2 linked regions of the Paraglaciecola sp. L3A3 genome follow. The protein of the gene in region 1 interacts with the protein of each later gene in a pairwise test. Links are inferred from orthologs where the notes say so. Each region holds a gene or a part of one and is shown in the gene's direction. Other genes may lie near its edges.

Evidence for each region.
Region 2: the proteins of GQR87_RS01405 (region 1) and topA interact in binary tests that used the Escherichia coli proteins (3 or more experiments, as listed by UniProt). The link is inferred for Paraglaciecola sp. L3A3 from one-to-one orthologs.

Annotation. Positions count from the first base shown.
Region 1 is NZ_CP047023.1:337,484-340,552, forward strand. Bases 323-3,060 are described here. They hold GQR87_RS01405 (YigZ family protein), read left to right. Parts: upstream 323-1,247; coding sequence 1,248-1,874; downstream 1,875-3,060. Other genes in these bases: GQR87_RS01400 (DMT family transporter), read left to right, coding at 352-1,227; GQR87_RS01410 (efflux RND transporter permease subunit), read right to left, coding at 1,928-3,060. Outside these bases: GQR87_RS01395 (SDR family NAD(P)-dependent oxidoreductase), read left to right, coding at 1-224; more of GQR87_RS01410, read right to left, coding at 3,061-3,069.
Region 2 is NZ_CP047023.1:3,226,086-3,229,656, reverse strand. Bases 231-3,470 are described here. They hold topA (type I DNA topoisomerase), read left to right. Parts: upstream 231-627; coding sequence 628-3,270; downstream 3,271-3,470. Other genes in these bases: GQR87_RS13475 (DUF2058 domain-containing protein), read left to right, coding at 3,359-3,470. Also shown: GQR87_RS13485 (Ig-like domain-containing protein), read left to right, coding at 1-20; more of GQR87_RS13475, read left to right, coding at 3,471-3,571. UniProt on the Escherichia coli protein: Releases the supercoiling and torsional tension of DNA, which is introduced during the DNA replication and transcription, by transiently cleaving and rejoining one strand of the DNA duplex.

The DNA of each region.
Region 1 (3,069 bases):
TTGCGCTTAACCTTTTAACCGTGAGATTAGCCAATAGAGAACAGACTAAAAAATCTATTTTTTGTGCAATGAGTCCAGGTTGGGTGAAGACTGACATGGGGGGAGAACAGGCTCCAACTAGTGTCACTGAAGTATCAAAACAAATTTATACAACTGTAGAAAAATTAACGACTGCACAATCTGGAACATATCTAGATAGTACCGGACAAGTTATACCTTGGTAAGGATTGACAGATAGAAGCAGGCCGCAACAGCTTGCTTTTTCATCTTTTTATAACGTTTAGAGCATAAAAAGAGTAAAATACCATTTTTAGGTAATAACCTTCGATGAAGGGCCAATAAGGTATTGATGTGAGCTGGATCCTTTTCACCCTAGGCGCTGTGGTAATGCAGACCTTTCGCAATGCACTACAAAGTCAACTCAGTGCAACCGTCAGTACATCAGGGGTGACACTCGCTAGATTTCTCTTTGCACCACCTATAGCGTTACTTTATCTGTTTATACTGTATAGCTTCTCAGATCAAATCATTCCTAGTTTCACTGCTAAATTCATTGCCATCGTCTTTCTCGCTTCCATATTACAGATCGCGGCAACGGCATTAATGGTGATTTTATTTAAACAAAAAAACTTTGCTGTGGGTGCTGGTCTGGCAAAAAGCGAAGCTTTAGTGGCTGGTGTAGTGGGTACTATTTTCTTTGGCAGTCACTTAAGTTTATTTGGTTGGATAGGAATTTTTGTTGGTGCGGCCGCTGTATTTGTTTTAAGTGGTGGTGGCAGAAAAGGAGAACTCAGTTTAAAAACAATTTTAATTGGTTTGGCTTGTGGTACCTGTTTTGCGTTAACTTCTTTATATGTTCGAGAAGCAGCCCACCTGTTGAAAGTTCCATTTCCCCATAGCGCTGCTTGGGTACTTTTGTGGGTGTTATGTATTCAGACTAGTTTGTTAGTCATGTATATCGCGCTGAAAAACAGACAAACATTTGTGTTGCTAAAACAAAATGCCAAGATGACTTTTAGTACTAGTTTAACTAGCTGTTTAGGTTCAATTTGTTGGTTTAGTGCTATGGCTTTGCACCATGTGGCTTACGTCAAAACTTTAGGCCAAATTGAAGTGTTATTTACTATTCTAATTGCTGTGTTTTGGTTGAAAAACCCAGTCAAAAAACATGAAATAGTGGGCTTGTTGTTAATCGCTTTTGCTGCACTGTTAGTCATGTGGGCTTAAAAAATACTGAGTGAATTAGCATGAAAAATAAAGTTGAGTTAAGTTATTCAGTGCCTCTAGAACTTTGGCAAGTAGAGTTAGAAATCAAACGCAGCAAGTTTCTAACCTTAGCTAATAACGCGAGCTCTAGAAAAGAAGCCGATGATTTTGTTCGCTCTTTACGAGAGCTACATCCACAAGCTAGCCATGTGTGTTGGGCTTATATTGCTGGTGCGCCTAACACTACGGTTCGCTCGATGAGTGATGATGGTGAGCCTAGTGGTACAGCGGGTATGCCTATGTTAAAAGTGATTGAACATAGTGGTTATGGCGATATTGTGGTGGCTGTGGTGCGCTATTTTGGTGGTACAAAATTGGGCACGGGTGGCTTACAAAGGGCTTATTCAGATGCAGTTGCTCAAGTGCTGGTCGATATGCCGACTAAAATTAAAGTCAGCAGAAGTCACCTCAAGTTCATTTATGATTATGAGTTTGAAGGGGCTGTTTCGCGTTTAATAGGTCGATATGATGTGGAAAATACTCAGTCTGAATATGGAGCAAACGTCGTCACTTGTATTGACGTCGCTACGAGTGAATTTAATGACTTAAAGGCTGAACTCATCAATACAACCAGTGGCAAAATAAATATTCTTGCAGATGAAGATTAAGTTTTTATAAAATACGAACATTAAAAAAGCGCCGTATCGGCGCTTTTTTAGTCTTATGCTTTTGCTTTACTTAGCCGACGAACTGGCCAAGCGAGTAATCTAAAGAACCCTGCAAAACGTTTGTTCAGATCTTCTAATATCATATATAAACAAGGTACTAATATTAGGGTGACCATAGTGGCGTATAACACAGCGAAACCTAAGCCCACTGCCATCGGGATGACAAATTTCGCCTGTAAGCTGGTTTCAAACATAATAGGTAATACACCGGCAAAGGTAGTGATTGAAGTTAAAGTGATAGCCCTAAACCTTGCACACCCTGCTTCGGTTACCGCTTCTAAAATCGAATAACCATCTTTCCGCCTTTGGTTAACAAAGTCTGTCATCACCAAACTGTCGTTAATCACCACCCCAGCCGCAGCGATTAAGCCAAATGCGGACATCATGCTGAGATCTAGACTGAAAAAATAATGCCCCCAGATTGCTCCGGTAAAACTAAAAGGTATGACCGACATAATAATTAATGGCTGGCCATAACTTTTTAGTGGCACAGCTAACAATATGTACACAAATAACATGCCTGCTATAAAAAACACAATTTGTTCATTTTGTTGAGCTTGCAATTCTTCAATCGCTCCGCCTAGTTCAGATTTAACTCCAGGGAATTTGGATTGGAGTTGTGGTAATAGTTTTTTCTTAACTTCTTCTATTACGGCATTAGGTTCGACTACTTCTTCGTCAATTGAACCGTATACATAGACACTTCTATACCCACCTTCACGGCGAATATGATTAATACCTGGTTTTTCGGTCAATGTAGCGACATCACCTAACATAACCTCTTGCCCACTTGGGGTAGAAATGACGGCATATTTTAATTCGGCAAATCGCTCTCGAGTAAGTTTAGGGTAACGAACCATGACACGAACTTCTTCGCCACTGCGGATAACCCTTTGTGCTTCTCCACCAAAGAAACTAGCCCCTACTTGATTGGCGATTGTGGTTAAATCTAATCCTAGATCATAAGCCACTGGTAATAGGTCAATTTGAATTTCTTTACTGGCAGGATCTATCGAAGAGCTAATATCAAACAGACCTTTCTGTTGTTGTAACATCGCAATAAATTCGCGGCCTGCAGCATTTAGCATATTGATATCAGCACCAAATAACATATAACCAAATTCACCGTTACCAT
Region 2 (3,571 bases), 2.9 Mb from region 1 along the record:
ACTGTACCGATACTAACTAAATAATTAGCCCGGTTTTACCGGGGTTTTTTGTGTAAGGATTTTTTAATTCAAGGTGTAGCACAAATCAAAAAAAGTGAGTATTTTATATATTGATTTAAAAAATCATATTTAGCTAGCTACATAAGTGACGTCAGAGTCTCTATGTGTGGCGATGCAGCTTTATTTCAGGCCTAGGTTAACCTAGGGGTTACTTTATTAAAATATTGCTTAGCAGCTTGTTTAGAGTCGATTGGAGATTTTTGCATTTTAATCAAACGAAAAAGTAATATGGTTAAATAGCAGAAGGTAAATAAGTGAAGCTTCTTAATAAACTGGTATAACGTTTTTTGTTAACTATTATTTAGCCAACTTAACACTGTGGACAATGAGGCTAATTTTGACAAATTTTATGTTTGAAATTTAGTGGATTAGATTTGAATTTTTGTGGTTTAAAAAATATACAGAATCGGAGTTCGTTAAAAAAAGAATATAAGATAAGTATAAATAAGCACTTGTTTTCTCTTCATTTTGTCGATATATGTTAAAAAGCATTTTTGATGAGTAAAAACTTAGTGTTAACTACTCATTTGATAAAAACCTATTTAAATCAAAGGTTAAAACCAATTTATGGCCAAATCTCTAGTCATTGTCGAGTCACCGGCAAAGGCAAAAACAATCAATAAGTATCTCGGCAAAAACTTTATAGTTAAATCGAGTGTGGGTCACGTAAGAGATCTTCCTCATAAAGCTGTGGGCAAAGTTGCGCCTAAAAAACCAGCAAAAGAACTAAAACTTTTATCCGATAAAAAACGCGAAAATTACTTAAAAGAGTATGAATATAAAAAGTTAGTTGATCGTATGGGGATTGATCCTAAGAACGATTGGCAAGCTCATTATGATGTGCTCGAGGGTAAAGAAAAAGTCGTTAATGAACTGAAAAAGCTAGCCAAAAACGCAGATACCGTCTATCTCGCAACGGATTTGGATAGGGAGGGGGAAGCTATTGCTTGGCACCTCAGAGAACTCATTGACGAACCTGGTAAAGATTTCCAGCGTGTTGTGTTTAACGAAATCACCCAAAATGCGATTCAAGAAGCATTTGCAGCGCCAACCGAGCTGAATATAGAAATGGTCAATGCTCAGCAGGCTAGGCGTTTTCTTGATCGCGTTGTGGGTTTTATGGTCTCGCCTTTATTGTGGAAAAAGGTAGCTCGAGGATTATCAGCAGGTCGTGTGCAATCGGTTGCTGCTAGGCTTGTAGTTGAGCGTGAAAGAGAAATTAAGGCGTTTGTTCCTGAAGAGTTTTGGGACATTCATGCTGATTTAAATACCGCTGATAAAACCAATTTACGTATGTTGGTTGCTAAAGAAAACGGTAATGCTTTTAAACCGGTAAATAAACAACAATCTGAAAAGGCGGTTAACTTTTTACAAGGTGCAGATTACCAAGTGGTGAGTCGTGAATCTAGACCTACACAAAGTAAACCTTCTGCGCCATTTATCACCTCTACCTTGCAACAAGCGGCAAGTACCCGTTTAGGCTTTGGTGTGAAAAAAACCATGATGATGGCTCAGCGTTTATACGAAGCGGGTCACATCACGTATATGCGTACAGATTCAACTAATTTAAGTACTGAAGCAGTTGAAAGTTGTCGTGAATATATATCTGAAAACTTCGGTGCTAAATATTTCCCAGAGAACCCAATCAAATATGGTAGCAAAGAAGGTGCACAAGAGGCTCATGAAGCGATACGTCCTTCAAATGTGTTACTTAAGTCTGAAGCCATAACTGAAGTTGAGCGCGATGCGCAGCGATTATATGAGCTAATTTGGCGTCAATTTGTGGCTTGTCAAATGACCAACGCTAAATATGATGCGAGTACTATTCGAGTGAAAGCAGGGGATTTTGAATTAACTGCTAAAGGTCGTGTATTAAAATTCGATGGTTGGACAAAAGTGCAAAATCCTCAACGTAAAAAAGGCGATGAAGATTTGTTGTTACCCGATGTCAAAGAAGGTGAAAACTTAGCACTAAAAGAACTTGATCCGAAACAACATTTTACTAAGCCTGTGGCTAGATTTAATGAAGCATCTTTGGTTAAAGAACTGGAAAAACGAGGAATTGGTCGACCTTCAACTTACGCTAGTATTATCTCTACTATTCAAGATAGAGGTTACGCTCGTATTGAAAACAAACGTTTTTATGCAGAAAAAATGGGCGAAATAGTTAACGATCGTTTGTTAGAAAATTTTGATGATCTCATTAGTTATGACTTTACTGCCAACATGGAACAAAAGCTCGATGATGTAGCTGAAGGTAATGTGTTGTGGAAAGAAGTACTAAATGAGTTTTACACTGATTTTGAACAAAAATTAGCACTTGCTGAAAAACCACCTGAAGAAGGTGGTATGCGTTTGAATCAAGCCGTACCAACTGATATTAAATGTCCTAAATGTGGACGTCCAATGAATGTTCGTACTGCTAGTACTGGGGTATTTTTAGGTTGTTCTGGTTATAGTTTACCGCCGAAAGAGCGTTGTACCGGTACCATGAATTTAACCTCTGGTGACGAAGTTATTAAGGTCGATGATGAAGAAGAGTTAGAAACAGAATTGTTACGCTCTAAACGTCGTTGTGGTATCTGTGGTACTGCTATGGATAGTTACCTTGTTGACGAAAACCGTAAACTGCATGTTTGTGGTAACACTCCTACATGTGAAGGTGTAGAGGTTGAAGAGGGAACGTTTAAAATTAAAGGTTATGAAGGTCCCATTATCGAGTGTGATAAGTGCCAATCTGATATGGAACTTAAAAGCGGTCGTTTTGGTAAATATTTTGGTTGTACTAACGAAGAATGTAAAAATACTCGTAAGTTACTGAGAAATGGTGAAGCTGCACCACCGAAAGAGGATCCTACTGATTTACCTGAATTAGAATGTGTTAAGTCTGATGCCCACTTTGTATTGCGCGATGGTGCTTCTGGTATTTTCTTAGCTGCACATAATTTCCCTAAATCTAGAGAAACTCGTGCGCCAAAAGTAGAGGAGCTCGCCCGTTTTAGGGATCGTATTTCGCCTAAGTTTTATTACTTAGCAGATGCCCCTGCTGCGGATCCAGACGGTAGTCCCACTATTGTTCGTTATAGTCGTAAAACCAAACAACAATATGTGATGTCAGAAAAAGAAGATGGTAAAGCATCTGGTTGGTCTGCTTGGTATACCGACGGAAAATGGAAAGCAGAAGATAAACGTAAAAAACCTAAAGAATAAAGATTTTATTTATCCTCTCATAACGGCAGCTAACGCTGCCGTATTTATTTAAATTTAAAAAATTTCAATTTTAATATGGCATAAAACTATGGCACTTTCTCTTCAAGAACAATTACTTAAAGCGGGTTTAGCGGATAAGAAAAAAGCTAAACAAGTTAGGCAACAAAAGCATAAGCAGGCCAAAGCCAAACAAAAACACAATCTTGTTGAAACCAATGAAGCTAAATTAGCGGCTGAAAAAGTGGCTGAAGCAAAAAAAGCTAAAGACAGAGAATTAAACCAACAAGCTAAGCTAGAAGCT